DNA from 3 places in the Candidatus Endoriftia persephonae genome. Region 1 is predicted to be linked to each of the others. Evidence: predicted binding sites of a transcription regulator. Region 1 holds the regulator's gene; each other region holds the start of a gene.
What was found. Region 1 encodes sigma-54, which starts transcription at its own class of promoters, with help from an activator protein. Its sites were predicted from a motif close to TGGCANGNTNCNTGCTT; they were not measured.

Region 1 (5,421 bases):
TCTAATACCGGTAGCCATGTTTCTTAACATCTGGAAATTTTGAATGGCAGGCGGCTAGGTTAGCGCAATCCGGGGCAATTTTGAAAAGGAGTTAGCCCTTTTCAGGTGGGTTAGCGGAACTCTGCTGGTTAGCTTCGATATAGCCGCGTTGGCGCTCGCTGAACTCTGCTGCCGCATCGTAGCCGGTGACCCGTAGCAGGTGTTGGCGCACCGCTGTCTCCGCCAGGATTGCAAGATTGCGACCAGCGGCCACTGGTAGGGTAGTCTGTGGAATTTCGACGCCGAGTAGGCGCTGGGTTGAATGGCTGCCTTCGAGTCGGTCCAGGTGTGAGAGTTCCTGTTCATTCATCTGCTGCAGATCGATGATCAAGTGGAGGTTTTTGACCGGCTTCACCGCGCTGTTGCCAAACATGGCGCGAACGTTGAGCAGTCCCAGTCCGCGTACCTCGAGAAAATCCTGCAGCACCGGTGGGCAGCGTCCCTGCAGGGTGTGGGCGTTGATGCGAGTGAACTCGGTGATATCGTCGGCGATCAAGCGATGTCCGCGAGAGATCAGCGCCAGCGCCAGTTCGCTCTTGCCGATTGAGGCATCGCCGCTGAGCAGCACCCCTTTACCCAGCACCTCGATGAACACGCCATGGATGTTTTTGGGCTCGGCATGGGAGGGCTGGGCCTGCTGGAAAGACGGCTGGAGATGCGCCAGTAGGCGCTGGATAACCTGGGCGTCGGGTTCGCTTGTATAGATGATTGGGGTGTTGCTGTCGGCGGCGAGGGTGCGGCAGGCGTCGGTGGGGACTAAGCCGTCGGTAAAGATCAGGGCAGCCGGGCGGCTGGCAAACAGCAGTTCAAGGTAGTGGCGGTAGCCCTTGCTGCCGAGGGACTCGAGCAGATGACGCTCAGGCGGGCCGATCACCTGGATCGGCTGTGGGCGGGCCAGGTTGAGCGGCCCCACCAGGGGGGCGTCGCCCTCTGCCTGGATGGCCCGTTCCTCACCATCGCTGTACCAGGTGAGATTGAGTTCCGCACTCAGCTGGGCGAACAGTTCGCGGATGGTGGTGGCGGGTGTCATTGCTGGCTGGGTTCGGGGCTTGGCTGCTGGATCAGCTCGATCACCTCGTCTGGGCTGCGGCACTGGCGCAGACGATCGCAGAATGTCTTATCTCCGAACAGGCTGGCGAGCTTCGACAGTAGCTGTAGATGCTCCTCGGTGGCTTCCTCGGGTACCAGCATGGCGAAGGCGAGGTCGACCGGCTGGTTGTCGATGGCGTCGAAGTCGACCCCCTGGGTGGTCTGGATGAAGGCACCGACCGCTCGCTTGATCTGTGCCATGCGGGCGTGGGGGAGGGCGATGCCCCGCCCCAGCCCCGTGCTGCCAAGGCGCTCCCGTTGTAGCAGGGCATCGAACACCATGTCCTGGCTAAGCCCGGAATCGGTGGCGGCGAATAGCCCGCCAAGCATCTCCAGGCTGCGTTTTTTACTGCTGATTTCGACGCCGCACAGGATACGCTGTGGGTCGATGAACCCTTCGGGAAACATCTTGGCCTTGTCCCTGTTCAGGGCTGCTCTGCGTCAGCGTACTTGTTGATGTTATTGCCACGATGGCTTTGCAGCTTCTCTTTATGCTTGATGACCTGTCGGTCGAGCTTGTCGATCAGTGCGTCGATGGCCGCGTACATGTCCTCTTGGACCGAGTCGGCAAACACGTTGCCGCCGTTGAGGTGGAGGGTGGCTTCCGCTTTCTGCCTGAGTTTCTCTACGCTGAGGATCACATGCACATTGGTGACGTTGTCGAAATGGCGCTCCAAGCGCTCAAACTTGCTGTCAACATAGTTACGCATCGAATCGGTGATATCGATATGGTGACCGGTCAGGTTGATTTGCATAATTAACTCCTGTTTCGGGAGGGATGCGCCGGAGATGCGGAGCATCCTCTTATTTGTCTGGTTGTCACACCAGACGCTTTCGCTCATTCGATGGGGGTATGCCCATCGATTCGCGGTATTTGGCCACAGTGCGGCGGGCGACATTGATACCCTGCTCGCTGAGTATCGTGGCAATCTTGTTGTCGCTGAGCGGCTTGTTGGGTGTTTCGGCGGCAACCAGTTTCTTAATGATGGCACGTATTGCGGTAGCCGAGCACTCGCCGCCGACACTGGTACTGACATGGCTGGAGAAGAAATATTTGAACTCCAGGGTGCCGCGGGGCGTGTGCATATATTTCTGGGTGGTAACCCGGGAGATGGTCGATTCGTGCATCTCCAGGGCTTCGGCGATGTCGCGCAGCACCAGCGGTTTCATCGCCTCCTCGCCATGTTCAAAAAAGGCCTGCTGGTATTCGACGATCTTGCTGGCGACCCGCAGGATGGTTTCGTTGCGGCTCAGCAGGCTCTTCAGGAACCAGCGCGCCTCCTGCAGGTGGTTCTTCAGGAAGGTATTGTCGTCGCTCTGATCGGCGCGGCGGATCAGTTTGGCGTATTCGGCGTTGACCCGCAGGCGTGGCATGGTCTCCGGGTTGAGCTCCACATGCCAGCTGTTGTTGCGCTTGGTGACAAACACCTCTGGGATGACATACTCCGGCTCGGTATCGGCAATCAGGGTGCCGGGGCGCGGGTGGAGTGAGCGGATCAGCTGGTTGATCGCCGACAATTCATGGTCATCGATCTTCATCTTGCGCTTGATCTGCGCCTGGTCCTGGGCCGCCAGCAGCTTAAAATGTGTGCTACACAGCTGGATCGCCTGCTCCAGATAGGCAGTCTCCGGGGGCAGCTGATCGAGCTGGATCAGCAAGCACTCCTGCGGGCCGCGGGCGGCGATACCGGGGGGGTCGAAGGCCTGAACGCGGTGCAGCACTGCCTCCACATCCTCTAGGGTCACCTCCTCCAGATCGACCGTGGAGTGGATCTCCTCGATGCTGGCCTGCAGATAGCCGTCGGGGCTGATGCTGTCGATGATGGTCAGCGCGATCGCCTGGTCCGAGGGGCAGAGGCGGGTCAGGTTGAGTTGCCACAGCAGGTGGTCCTGCAGTGAATCAGATTTGCTGCGCTGGCTGAGGAAGTCGGTATCGCTGCCCTCGCCGCCGGCGGGAGCTGGTGGCGAGTAGCTGTCGTAGACATCGCTCCACTCGGTGTCGACCGGGAGATCCTCGGGCATCTCGGGGCTGTCGGTCTTGACCTCCCGTTCGTTGTTGATGTCGTTGCCATCCGCCGGAGTTTGCTGCGCGCTTTCGCTGCTGGGATTCTCCTTGCGCTCTGTGGCGGTTTGCTCAAACTCCTCTTCGGCTTCCAGCATCGGGTTGGTGTCGAGGGCCTCCTGTATCTCCTGATTGAGATCGAGCGCGGAGAGCTGTAGCAGACGGATCGCCTGCTGCAGCTGAGGCGTCATGGTGAGGTGTTGGCCGAGTCGAAGCTGAAGTGTCTGCTTCATCTATCCATGGTCAAGTTGGTTCTCGTACGCAATTTATGTGCCTTTTCGGTTTCATTTTAGTCAAAAGCAATCGTAGGTGGAACCTCGGCTTGATCGAGAGTTGCCGTGGGTCATGTATTTGTAAACCGGCCCGGCAAAGGAGGTGCGGTCGGCCCTGCGCCATGCTACATGGTGAAGTTTTCGCCGAGATAGACGGCGCGCACCTCGGGGTGCTCAAGGATCGCCTCCGGGGTGCCCTCTTCGAGCACCTTGCCGTTGTTGATGATGTAGGCGCGGTTGCAGATGTCGAGGGTTTCGCGCACATTGTGGTCGGTGATGAGCACCCCGATATCACGCTCCTTGAGGTGGTTGATCACCGCTTTTATGTCGATGACGGCGAGCGGGTCGATGCCGGCGAAGGGCTCGTCGAGCAGCACGAAGCGGGGTTTGATGGAGAGCGCGCGGGCGATCTCCAGGCGGCGACGCTCGCCGCCGGAGAGGCTCATCGCCTGGCTGTTGCGCAGGTGGGTGATGCCGAACTCCTGCAGCAGTTGGTCGCAGCGCTTGTTGCGTGCGCTACGCGACAGTTCCTTGCGGCTCTCGAGGATGGCAAGGATGTTCTCCTCTACCGAGAGACGGCGGAACACTGAGGGCTCCTGGGCGAGGTAACTGATGCCGAGGCGGGCGCGGGTGTGCATCGGCAGGTCGGTGAGATCCTTTCCGTTAATGCGAACACTCCCACCGTCGGCGGGCACCAGGCCGACGATCATGTAGAAGCTGGTGGTCTTGCCAGCACCGTTTGGCCCAAGCAGTCCAACCACCTCGCCACTGGCGACCTCCAGGGAGATATCATCGACCACGCGCCGGCCACGGTACTGTTTGGCCAGGTTTTCGGCGTAGAGGCGTGTCATTGGTCGTGCTTTTGTGATTCGATCACCACCCGGACCCGCTGTTTGCCCTGTGCGCTGGTGCCGGCCTTGACCAGGCTGCGGCTGCGCAGGTAGGTGATGCGGTCGCTGCTGAACTCATCCTTGCCCTGCTGCAGTACTGCTTCGTCAAACAGGTAGATCTCATCTTTCTTGATGAAGTAGGTGATCTTTAGGGCGTGGCCGCGGGCCTCTTCGTGGCTCTTGTCCATCTGCTGGCGGAAGCGCACCGGCTTGCCGACGGCGACGATTTTTTCGGTTTCACCCTGGCGGCGGTGGATCCACATCTTGTCGGCCTCCAGACGCATGCTGCCCTGGCTGACCACCACGTTGCCGATGTAGACGCTGACGCCGCTGGCCTCGTCGATTTCCACGCTGTCGGCCTCAAGATAGATCGGTTGCTCCCGGTCACCGCTCAGTGCCCTGGCCTGCAACGGTAGCAGGAGTAGCAGAAGCAGAAGTGACACGCTGTTAATCGATTTCATGATAGCCACGTACCTCGGAGAGTAGCTTGATCTTAACCGGTTCCAGAAGTTGCCCTTGTAGCCCGACACCACGCAGCCAGTCGCCCTGGCTGGTAATCTGTACCCGCTGTTTGGTGCTGACATAGCCGCTGTCGGGATGGGCCCACAGGTCGCTGGTAGTGATCTGGTAGGGGCGTTTGCCGTTGCCCGCAGCGCGATCGATCTGTACCTCGCCGGGCATGAAGATCTTGTTGTTATCGCCGTAGAGGGTGGCGCTGGTTGCGGTGACTCTCCACGGCGCTGCGCCGGCTGCGTATTGCCAGAATATGGGGTGCTCGAGTTCGGTAGTGTCATCATCGGCGAAGTGGCGCATCGCTGCGCTTTTCAGACGATGCTGTGGCAGGCCATCCTGGTCGTATCTGACAGAGACCAGATCGCTGGCGTAGTAGTCGGGGTAGTGGAGTTCGGCCTGTTCCGGGCGGCTCTCCTGTTCGCCGATGTTGCTTAGCCACCAGCCAAAACCGGCGAGTGCGACGATCAGTAGCAGGCTGGTGAGCAGTGGATATTTCACAAGACGTCAGAGATAGCTCTGCAGGACACGCTGTAGATGCCCCTGGGCATCCATCAGC
Region 2 (5,421 bases), 1.6 Mb from region 1:
ATTTTTTTCCGGCTCAAGCTCCGGGTTACCAACCCAGCTAGTATCATTGCCCATCATCACAATCCAGCTGGCAACATAGCGTTCAGAGGCATCTGCGGTTCGCACGCTGCGGCTGACTCCTGCATAGAGTTTACCCATGGTAATGGCGTGCTCATAACGCAGGAAACCACCTAGATTGTTTTCGCTCTTGCTCTCTGAGGTGCTAGCGTAGTAGGTGGCATAGAGGTCATTGGGAGTTGGGCTTGTGCTCACTTCGGGCTTCTCATCACCGCGGGAGATAGACGCATCGACCTTGTCGTAACGCAACCCCGCCTTGAAGCTGTCCTCACTGCCCACGGGCATCTCGATTTCGGCAAACAAGCCAGTCTGCTTCAGTTCGGCACCCGGCCACATGATCGACTGCACCACTGAGGGATCATCCGTCAGCGCCGTGGTGGCGCCCTGCAGGCGCTCTGCATCGCGGTCGTTTTTCTGGTAGTCAACACCCAGAGTCAGGGTCTTATCGCCCAACATGAGATCACCGCTGATGCGGCCACCCAGGGTATCTGAAGTGGTCGGCGTCTTCATATTGCGCGCGGCGGTACGGGTGCGCAGTGAATAGTTGTCCATCAAATGTTTGACATCGGAATTGTAGGCCTCCACCTTGAAACCTGCGAGCACACCTGCATCGGGCTGATGCTCAATCTTGAAGCGGATGTTGTCCGCATCGCTGTAGGGGGAGTCCATATTGGCACCAGGGAACAGCACATCATCCTCACGGGTCGCCTCGAGATTAAGCTCCAGACGAGTCTCCGAACTCGGCGTCAGGCCGAGAATCAGGTTGCCTGACTTGTTGCTGTAGGCGGAGCGCACTTCGTTGCCAGCACCATCTTCATAGTTATCGGCATCCTTGTAACCAACAATAGCGCGGGCATAGCCCTGTTCTGCTCCTGCCGCCAGATCCGCAGCCAACTCCTTGGTATTGGAGTTGCTCATAAAACCCACATCGACCTTGCCCTTAAAACGCTCGCCCTCCTCAAACTCAGGCACGCCACGCTCAAACAGCACGGTGCCACCGCCGCCACCTCCCCCGTAGAGCACTGTCTGGGAGCCTTTGATCACGGTCACGCTGTCGTAGCTCTCGATGGCGGAATAGGCAGTGGGCGGATCCATGCGGTTGGGACAGCCACCATGGATGTAGGCGCCGCCCATCAGGATGTTGAGTCGGTTCTGACTCTGGCCACGAATGATCGGTTCAATGCCATGACCACCCATACGGGCGCCACTGACGCCGGTTACCCCGCGCAACAGCTCAGCCGCGTCAGCAGGGATACCTTTTTTTGCATCCTCCATCGGCATCACCGACAGCGCTGGAGAAGACAGTGCCTCACCCTCCACCACCAGTTCCGAGAGGTTTTCGGCCACCTCTTCTGCAACTACCTGGGGGAGAACAGCAATCCCGCTGATCGCGAGGGCCAAGGGGGTCAACTTCATCGATACGTCCTCTTGCATTTTGTTAGTTGGAATATTCCAGAGGTCTTATGCAAGAGCATTGCCAGCTTTTTCTATCCTTTTAATTCAATATGTTACCGAACTGTTTCAATATGTATCCAAGAAAAAACAGGGTATTTGCCACAATAATAAGCCATATCACCCAGTTCCAGAGGCTGAACAAGATGCACCCTTGCCCGCAATTCATCCCCGCCGCTCTCCTCTTTGAAGTGCCCAGCGGGAAAAAACCGGACCGATCAGTTCAAAAAAAATACTCGTTCCGATCACTACCGAAAGCAGCATCTGCCGATGCTCGGGAAACCGAGTCGATGCCACCAGCGCCATACCGATTGCAACACCCGCCTGGGGCAGCAACGCAAGCCCCATCCATCGTCTTACCCTCTCTCCTGAGCCACCCCAAATCGCGCCCAGCCAAGCTCCCAGCAGCTTGCCGGCACTGCGGCAAACCACATAGGTCACACCAATCAAACCCACCCCCACCAGGGCATTCAGTTCGAGCGATGCGCCGGCGAACACAAAGAAGATCACCATCATCGGCGAATCGACATTCTCGATCGCATGGAATGGATAGTCGTGATGTCGGGCTAGGTTGACAATCACTGACCCCATCACCATCGAGGCAATCAGATACGAGAGATCGAGCCAGATAGCGATCCCCCCACAGAGAAAAACCAGCCCCAACGCCTCGATCAACATCGGTTGGCCGGGCCGTATCCGTCCGCTCAGATAGGCCGCCGGCACACCGATGGCCAGCCCCAGCAGCAGCGCTCCACCGATCTGCCAGAACGCAGACAGGATCGTCGCCGCCCCTTCTTCGTTGCCCATCATGAGAGCCACCAGAGAGACACCGAAAGCGAACAGGATCAGCGCCCAGACGTCATCGATGGCAACGATCTCCAGTAGCAGATTGGCGAAGCGCCCCTTGGAACCCGTTTCGACAACAACATCCAGGGTGGCTGCAGGCGCGGTGGCGGTGGCAACACAGGCCAGCAGGATCGCCACTTCCAGCTGCACGCCGATTGTCAGCAACCCGAGCAACACTGCCAGCCAGGTCCCGGCCACCGCACTGACAGAGATCCAGAATAGTTGGCTGCCGCAGCTTCTCAGCGACTCGCCAGTGAGCTTCCCCCCCAGCAGGAACCCCACCATCAGCAACGCGATATTAGTGATGATCTCGAAACGTTCGCTCACCACCGACGAGATCAGGTCCAGCCCCTCATGGCCAATCAACAGACCAAACAACAGCAACAGGGTCACTCTGGGCAGGAAGGTATGGCGCCCAAGAAAATCAGTCAGCAGTCCAAACAGCAGGACGCCACCGATGGTAGTCAGAAATTCGGCCGTGTCATCCATTGTCTCCTCTTAACGTGAAGTATGGACAAGGATCGACTATCGCTGAAGCTGATGCTCCAGATAGCCCAGCCACTCCACCAGCTGCTTACGCTGTGGTTCACCTTTGGCCAACGGCTCTGCCCGAGTGAATGCCGCCTGCGCCTCTGGAAATTTGTTCAGGCGGATATAGACAGCCCCCAGCAGCACCCAGTTGTCATAACTGGGTCGTTTCAGCTGTTTTACAGCCCGTTGCAGGCGTTCCGCCGCTTCATCCCAACGCTCCAGCTCCACTAGCTGTTCCGCGCCGCGCAACTCCCAGCGGCCACTCTGATCGAGCTTGGCCAATGCATCGAATACCGGCAACGCCTTCTCCGGCTCCCGTGCCAGCACCCAGGCCTGGGCGAGCAGCTCCAGTGCCTTCTGGTCCTGCTCCGCCACCCCTGTCGCCAGCAGCTGCACCGCCAGCTGCGGCATCTTTTGATGCAGGTAGAGCTGTGCCAGCCAGAGGATCTCCCGCTGCTTCAGCTGGCCTCTGGAATGCGCCAGCTCCAGAGTCGCCAGCGCATCCCGCTCCCGTCCCAGTTCCATCTGCAATCCGGCCAATTGCCGCCAGTAGGCCGCCGTCGCCGGAAAGCGGACGATCATCTTCGATAATAGGGCAACCGCCTGTTTAGTCTTCTTCGCGTCGAGATAGAAGCCGACCAACAGTTGAAACCAGGGTTCTGCGGGATCATCACTCAGCCGGATTGCCGTCTCGAGATCATCGATCGCCGCCTCGATCTGATCCAGGGCACGGTGGATCTGCGCCTTCAGCAGATAGACGCGGGGCGGAGGTTTTGCCTCAAACTTCATCCAGCGGATCAAGAGCTGCAGTGCGGCCGCCGCATCATCCTCCTGAAACAGCAGCTGGACCAGCGTGTAACTTAGCTGGTGCGACACCTCCGCGGGCAGTTGCGCCGAATCCACTGCGGCCCTGAAGTGGCGAATCGCACTCGGATACATCTCCCGACCGATCTCCACATAGCCAAAACTCTGATGTACCAAGGCGGTTTCGTAGCCATTGCCCGCGACACGCTGCAGCAACCCCTCAAGCTCCAGTGCCGCTTCATCGTAACGCTGATGGCGCATCAATGCCTCCACCAAAAACAGGTATTCGTAGGTAAGACGGGAGGCGAGCTGAGCGGGCGGCGGCTCCTTGGCACAGGCGTCGCTGGCGAAGGCGATCAACAGCAGAGGGAGCAGTAACAGCTTGATCATTTTTTCAGGGAGAAGCGGATTGTCTGGGTAGCTGAACGCGCCACGGCCACGCCATTTTCCAGCTGGGGCTGGAACTTCCAACCGCGAATCGCGCGCAGCGCAGCCTGCTCAAAAAAACCCTTCGGCTCGGCCTCCACCACTTTCGGATCACTCACCCCGCCATCGGGGTCGATGGTGAACTGCACCACCACATGGCCCTCGCTGCGGCGCAGCAGGGCTCGCCGCGGATAGCGTGGCGGAATCCGCACCAGCGGCACCGGCTCCGCCGGCAGCGGGGGTGGTGGCGGTGTCGCGAAGCCCCCCAGGTAGGGACCATTGCCTACATCCAGCGGCAGCGCAAGATTCGGCGCCTGCCAGGAGGGCAGTTCAATCTGAGGATTTTTCGCCGCGGCCGCAGCAGGCATCGGCCGCGGCAGCTCAGGCGTCGGCTCCTCCGCTTCAGACGGTGGCTCCTCAGCTGGCGGCGGCGGTTCCTCGGGGGGCAGGCGCACAAAGTCGATCGGTAATGCCTTGGATAGCTGCGTGTTGCCCCGCTGGTGATCGGGGGTAACCATCGACTGCATCAGTTTCAGTAACCCGAAATTAACCAACAGTGCGATCAGCAGCGCCAGCCCCCATCTCACCGCCCCGGCACCTCGCTGGCAGCGATAGAGACACTGGCAGCACCGGCAAGACGCGCCTGATCGAGCACTTGGATCACCACCCCGGTAGGCGCCTGTCGGTCGGCCTGGATCACTACCGCTCCCTCGGGGTTCTCGGCCCGCAACCGCTCCACATTGGCACGCACCGCACGCGGGTCGATGCGCCGCTTGTCGATCCAGATTTCACCGCTGCTGGTAACCGCGATCAGGATCGCAGCCTGCTCCTGGCGCAGCGCGGTAGCAGCGCTGGGCCGGTCCACCTCCACCCCAGTCTCTTTGACAAAAGAGGAGGTCACCATGAAAAAGATCAGCAGGATGAAGACCATATCAATCAACGGCGTCAGATTGATGGTGACGCTGCCTGTCTCACCCTCGGTATGCCGGTGGCGCATCAGCCCCCCTCCCGATTGCGGCCCGGGTCGAGAATCCGGTGGCGCAGATCATTGACAAAATAGAAACCGGAGAGGGAGCTGACCAGTCCCGCCATGGTGGTGATCAGGGCGGTGGAGATGCCTGCCGACATGCCGCGAATATTGCCCGAGCCGTGGCTCGCCATCACATGGAACAGATCGATCATGCCCTCCACCGTGCCCAGCAGACCGAGCATCGGCAGAATCTGCACCATCGCCTCGACCAAGCCGAGATAGTCACCCCGGTGATTGTCCGAACCGCCCCTTGGCCACCACTGATGCGAATAACA
Region 3 (5,421 bases), 270 kb from region 1:
GCTTATCACCGAGACTGACAGCAACAACCAGAAGATCGCTTACTGAACCTGCTTGCAGCAGCGCATCTGCTGTGCCTGACACAAAAAAAGGGGTGCCAATGGCACCCCGAAAGTGAGAGAGGTCTAATTATTTAATATCGGGATCAGCGACCCGCGCCGTGTGAGCCAGTGAACTCGGGGTAGGCCTCCAGACCACACTCGCCGATATCCACGCCTTCGTACTCCTCCTCCTCACTGACACGGATTCCCATCACAAGCTTGATGATCAGCCAGACGATGAAAGAGGCGCCGAAGGTCCAGGCGAAAATGGTGCCCAGGCCTAACAACTGAGCCCCCAGGGTCGCATCAGGGTTAGAGAGCACTACCGCGAGCAGGCCCCACATACCGACCACACCGTGTACCGAGATGGCACCCACCGGATCGTCGATCTTCAGCTTGTCCATAAAAATGATGGAGAAGACTACCAGCACGCCGCCGACTGCGCCGACGATGGTCGCCAGCAGCGGAGTCGGAGTCAGCGGTTCAGCGGTGATCGCCACCAGACCGGCCAGCGCGCCGTTGAGCGTCATGGTCAGATCGGCCTTGCCGAACAGTGCACGTGCAGTCAGCAGCGCGGCAATCACACCACCGGCAGCGGCAGCGTTGGTGTTGACGAAGACCATAGCCACCGCATTCGCCTCTTCGATGTTGGAGAGCTTCAGCTCAGAGCCACCATTAAAGCCGAACCAGCCTAGCCACAGGATGAAGGTACCCAGGGTCGCCATCGGCATGTTGGCACCCGGAATGGCGTTGACCCGCCCATCGGCCGTGTACTTACCCTTACGTGCGCCCAGCAGCAGCACCCCGGCCAAAGCCGCAGCAGCGCCGCACAGATGCACCACGCCGGAACCTGCGAAGTCACTGAAGCCAGCGGCATCCAGGAAACCGCCACCCCACTTCCAGTAACCCTGCAGTGGGTAGATAAAGCCGGTCATCACTACCGAAAAGGCAAGAAAGGCCCACAACTTCATGCGCTCCGCCACCGCACCGGAGACGATCGACATGGCGGTGGCGACAAATACCACCTGAAAAAAGAAGTCGGACATGCCCGAGTAGTAAGTCTCGCCGTTGCTCTTCAGCACATCATCGACACTGTTGTCACCGCCGAACATAAATCCCAGATCAAGCGCCGGGATAAAACCGTTGCCGCCATCCGGATACATGATGCCGTAGCCCACCAGCATGTACATGATGCAGGCAATAGCGAACAGGGTGATGTTTTTGGTCAGGATCTCGGCAGTATTCTTGGCCCGCACCAGGCCGGCCTCAAGCATGGCGAAGCCTGCTGCCATCCACATTACAAGTGCACCAGATACCAGAAAATAGAAGGTATCGAGCGCATAACTAAGCTGTGTGATCGCTTCCACGATTGTCTCCTCCAGAAGAGTTGGTCTTAGAGCGCTTCGCTACCGGTCTCGCCAGTACGCACTCGCACTGCCTGTTCCAGTGGCATCACAAAGATCTTGCCGTCACCGATCTTGCCGGTCTTGGCCGCTCCGGAGATCGCCTCCAGTACCTGATCGACGACACCGTCATCCACCGCAATCTCGACCTTGATCTTGGGCAGAAAATCGACGACATACTCGGCGCCACGATAGAGTTCGGTATGGCCCTTCTGGCGACCGAAGCCCTTTACCTCGGTCACAGTGATACCGGTGACGCCTATATCGGAGAGCGCCTCACGGACATCATCGAGCTTGAAGGGCTTGATGATTGCAGAAATCATTTTCATGCTGTTTTCTCCTCAATGGGTGGAGCAGCAGCTGCGCTCCACCCTTGATTGTGTTGAACCGGGGCTTTAGAAGGATTTGCTCCAGGAGACCAGCGCACGCATATCCTTATCGGCACCAGCGGTGGCGTCGGTATCGGAGAGGGTGAAGGTCACGTCGCCATAGTCACCGGCGCTCTTGGAGAGGTCGATCTGATAGTGGGTCAGGTCATCACTGCCGGCGGCATCGTAGTCGTAGACACCGATAGTGCCGCCGATCGAGAAATCCTGGGGCAGATCGAAGCTGGCACCGACGAAGTAGTAGAGATCGCCTTCAGAGGGATCGTTGTCGGCGGAGACAGTGTAGGCCAGGCCGGCGTTCACAAACATGAAGCTGGCGTTGGCGTAGACCTCAGCAAAATCCGCATCCGCATCATCTTTATACATGTAGTAGATAGCGCCCAGATCGTAACCGAAATCACCCGCCTCACCGGCAAAACCACCATAGAAGTCGAGCTCAAAACCATCGGTGACATTAGAGGCCCAAGTGCCCAGGTAGATGCCGCTATCGAAGCCTGCATCCAGGCCACCGGAGACGGCGGCGCCGTCAGAGGTCTGGGTCATGCCGCGCCAGATGTAGTTGCTGGTGGCACCGACATTCATGCTGACTTCCGTCTCAGCCAGGGTCTGGGTGGAGGCAGCAATCATCGCAACACTGCATGCCAGGGCTAGTTTTTTCATCTTCATTTCGCTACTCCTAAAATCTCTTGCCGTTTGTAGTGAGTTGTATTTGTTCAGCGCAAAAAACCAGAGGTTCCCGCTTACAGCCACTTTTAGCAGAAACCGTGCCAAATCAGTAAACACCATCATAAACAATACGTTATACATCTATTTCTAGTTTTTCTCCGCATCACGCAAAATGCGCCGCACCAAGATGCGGCACCGTGACAGGGCGCGCATCCCCGCCTCGCACCAAATTGATGCATTAGAGGCCAGAGAGTGAAGCAGCTATCTGGACAACAAAACGCCCGCTGGGCTAAGGTGTGCGGATGTTCGATCCTAAACTTATCGATGAGCTGGCTGAACGCCTCGCCGGCAGCGTCCCTGGAGGGATTCAGCTCCTGCAGGCGGACCTGCAGAAGAATCTTCGCACCACCCTAGAGGCGGGGCTGACCCGCATGAATCTGGTCACCCGCGAGGAGTTTGACGTACAGCGCGCAGTATTGACACGCACCCGCGAGAAACTGAGCAGGCTGGAAGCTGAGATCAGGGAGCTGGAAGCGCAGATCACCAAGCGCAGCTAGGAGCCTCTGAGCGAGGCTGGGCGAGCAGCCTTGCGGCCCAAATTCATTCAGAGGCGCCTTAACCTCACCCACCCACTACCAAGGAAGGTAGGCATGTCACTGGCCATCCTCTATTGCCGCGCCCAGGTTGGCATCCAGGCCCCTCTGGTCACCGTCGAGGTCCATCTGGCCAACGGCCTGCCCGCACTCTCCATCGTCGGCCTGCCCGAGATGGCGGTGCGTGAAAGCAAGGAGCGAGTGCGTGGCGCGCTGCTCAACAGCGGCTTCGAGTTCCCGGCGCGGCGCATCACCATCAACCTAGCCCCCGCCGACCTGCCCAAGGAGGGCGGCCGCTTCGACCTGCCGATCGCGCTCGGCATCCTTGCCGCCTCCGGGCAACTCCCGAAAAACATTCTGCAAGAGTATGAGTTTCTCGGCGAACTAGCCCTCTCCGGCGAGCTGCGGCCAGTTCGCGGCACACTGCCCGCAGCCATCGCCGCCAGATCGGCACAGCATCAGCTGATCCTGCCGCGCACCAACCTGTCTGAGGCACAGCTGGTGGAGGGGCTGCAAGCCTTCCCTGCCGAGCATCTGCTGGCAGTCTGCGACCACCTCACAGGGACACAGCCGCTCGCTTCAGATAAGCCTGACGCACCACCGACCACCATCGAACCGACAAACCCCGATCTCGCCGAGGTGATCGGCCAACCGCAGGCCAAACGCGCCCTGGAGATTGCCGCCGCCGGCAACCACTCACTGCTGTTTATCGGACCACCCGGCACCGGCAAATCGATGCTCGCCAGCCGCCTGGCTGGCATCCTGCCGCCACTCTCCGAGGCCGAGGCACTGGAAACCGCCGCGCTGCACTCCATCAGTGGCAACGAACCTGATCCACGCAACTGGCGCCAGCGTCCATTTCGCAGCCCCCATCACACCGCCTCCGCGGTGGCCCTGGTAGGCGGCGGCAGCAACCCCAAACCAGGCGAGATCTCACTGGCCCACAACGGCGTGCTGTTCCTCGACGAGCTGCCGGAATTCGAGCGCCGGGTATTGGAGGTGCTTCGCGAACCCATTGAGAGCGGCCAGATCACCATCTCCCGCGCCGCCCGCCAAGCCAGCTTCCCCTCCCGCTTCCAGCTGGTTGCCGCCATGAACCCCTGCCCCTGCGGCCATCTCGGGGATGGCTCCGATCGCTGCCACTGCAGCGCAGAACAGATCAGCCGCTACCGCGCCCGCATCTCCGGGCCACTGCTCGACCGCATTGACCTGCAGCTGGAGGTGCCCCGCCCCGACCCGCGTCTGCTACTCCAGCGCCATAGCGATGGCGAAGAGAGTAGCCTGCAGGTACGCCAGCGAGTCGAGCAGTGCCGCCGACGTCAACTCGATCGTCAGGGCACCACCAACAGCCGACTGGCCGGCCGTCAGCTCGAGCGCCACACAGCCCCGGATCCGGCCGGCCATCAGCTGCTGCTGCGCGCGATGCAGCGTCTCGGCTTCTCGATGCGTGCCTACCATCGCATTCTCAAAGTGGCCCGCACCATTGCCGACCTCAATCAGGCGGATCAGATCGGCGTCAACCACATCAGTGAGGCGATCACCCTGCGGCGCCTCGACCGTCGCGATACAGCTGCCGTTTAACCCGAGGCACTGGTACACTCCGCGCCATGTTGCGATTCGACCATCTGACGCTGCGCCGCGGCAGCAAACTGCTGTTCGCCGACGCCCAATTCACCCTGCATGCTGGCTGGAAGATTGGCATCACCGGCGGTAACGGCTGCGGCAAATCGAGCCTGTTCAGCCTGATCCTCGGCCAGTTGCAGGCCGACGAAGGGGAGCTTGAGCAGCCGCCTCAGCTGGAGATCGCTCATGTCGCCCAAGAGACCCCGGCGCTCGAGCGCGCCGCCATCGAATATGTCATCGACGGTGACCAGGAGCTACGCCGCATCGAGGCGGAGCTGGCGGAAGCTGAGGCGAGTCACGACGCCGCCAGCCAGGCGCAACTGCACGAGCAACTGCAGACGATCGGCGGTTACGGCGCCAAGGGGCGCGCCGGCCAACTACTCTACGGGCTTGGCTTTGCGGCCAGCGAGATGGAACAGCCGCTCTCCCACTTCTCCGGTGGCTGGCGCATGCGCCTCAACCTGGCCCAGGCGCTGATGTGCCGCTCCGACCTGCTGCTGCTCGATGAACCCACCAACCATCTCGACCTGGATGCAGTGATCTGGCTCGAAGGCTGGCTGAAAAAGTACCCCGGCACCCTGCTGCTGATCTCCCACGACCGGGACTTTCTCGACCAGACCATAGACCATGTGGTGCACATGGAGCAGCAGACTGCCAGCCTCTACAGCGGCAACTACTCCGCCTTCGAGCAGATCCGCACCGCACGCCTCG

Region 2: a site for sigma-54 is predicted at 1,521-1,537, ahead of L0Y14_RS06560 (TonB-dependent copper receptor). Genes of this name have one in related genera too.
Region 3: a site for sigma-54 is predicted at 2,582-2,598, ahead of L0Y14_RS00400 (TorF family putative porin). Genes of this name have one in related genera too.

Annotation. Positions count from the first base shown of each region.
Region 1 is NZ_CP090569.1:3,418,322-3,423,742, reverse strand. It holds gene rapZ (RNase adapter RapZ) at 1-18, opposite strand, end outside; gene hprK (HPr(Ser) kinase/phosphatase) at 92-1,069, opposite strand; gene ptsN (PTS IIA-like nitrogen regulatory protein PtsN) at 1,066-1,536, opposite strand; gene hpf (ribosome hibernation promoting factor) at 1,554-1,883, opposite strand; gene L0Y14_RS15520 (RNA polymerase factor sigma-54) at 1,948-3,423, opposite strand; gene lptB (LPS export ABC transporter ATP-binding protein) at 3,588-4,313, opposite strand; gene lptA (lipopolysaccharide transport periplasmic protein LptA) at 4,310-4,795, opposite strand; gene lptC (LPS export ABC transporter periplasmic protein LptC) at 4,800-5,363, opposite strand; gene kdsC (3-deoxy-manno-octulosonate-8-phosphatase KdsC) at 5,370-5,421, opposite strand, start outside.
Region 2 is NZ_CP090569.1:1,430,011-1,435,431, reverse strand. It holds gene L0Y14_RS06560 (TonB-dependent copper receptor) at 1-1,473, opposite strand, end outside; gene L0Y14_RS06555 (cation:proton antiporter) at 1,675-2,844, opposite strand; gene L0Y14_RS06550 (tetratricopeptide repeat protein) at 2,881-4,080, opposite strand; gene L0Y14_RS06545 (energy transducer TonB) at 4,077-4,703, opposite strand; gene L0Y14_RS06540 (ExbD/TolR family protein) at 4,700-5,113, opposite strand; gene L0Y14_RS06535 (MotA/TolQ/ExbB proton channel family protein) at 5,113-5,421, opposite strand, start outside.
Region 3 is NZ_CP090569.1:83,092-88,512, reverse strand. It holds gene L0Y14_RS00415 (GGDEF domain-containing protein) at 1-46, shown strand, start outside; gene L0Y14_RS00410 (ammonium transporter) at 144-1,406, opposite strand; gene L0Y14_RS00405 (P-II family nitrogen regulator) at 1,433-1,771, opposite strand; gene L0Y14_RS00400 (TorF family putative porin) at 1,838-2,494, opposite strand; gene L0Y14_RS00395 (accessory factor UbiK family protein) at 2,797-3,051, shown strand; gene L0Y14_RS00390 (YifB family Mg chelatase-like AAA ATPase) at 3,145-4,668, shown strand; gene L0Y14_RS00385 (ATP-binding cassette domain-containing protein) at 4,695-5,421, shown strand, end outside.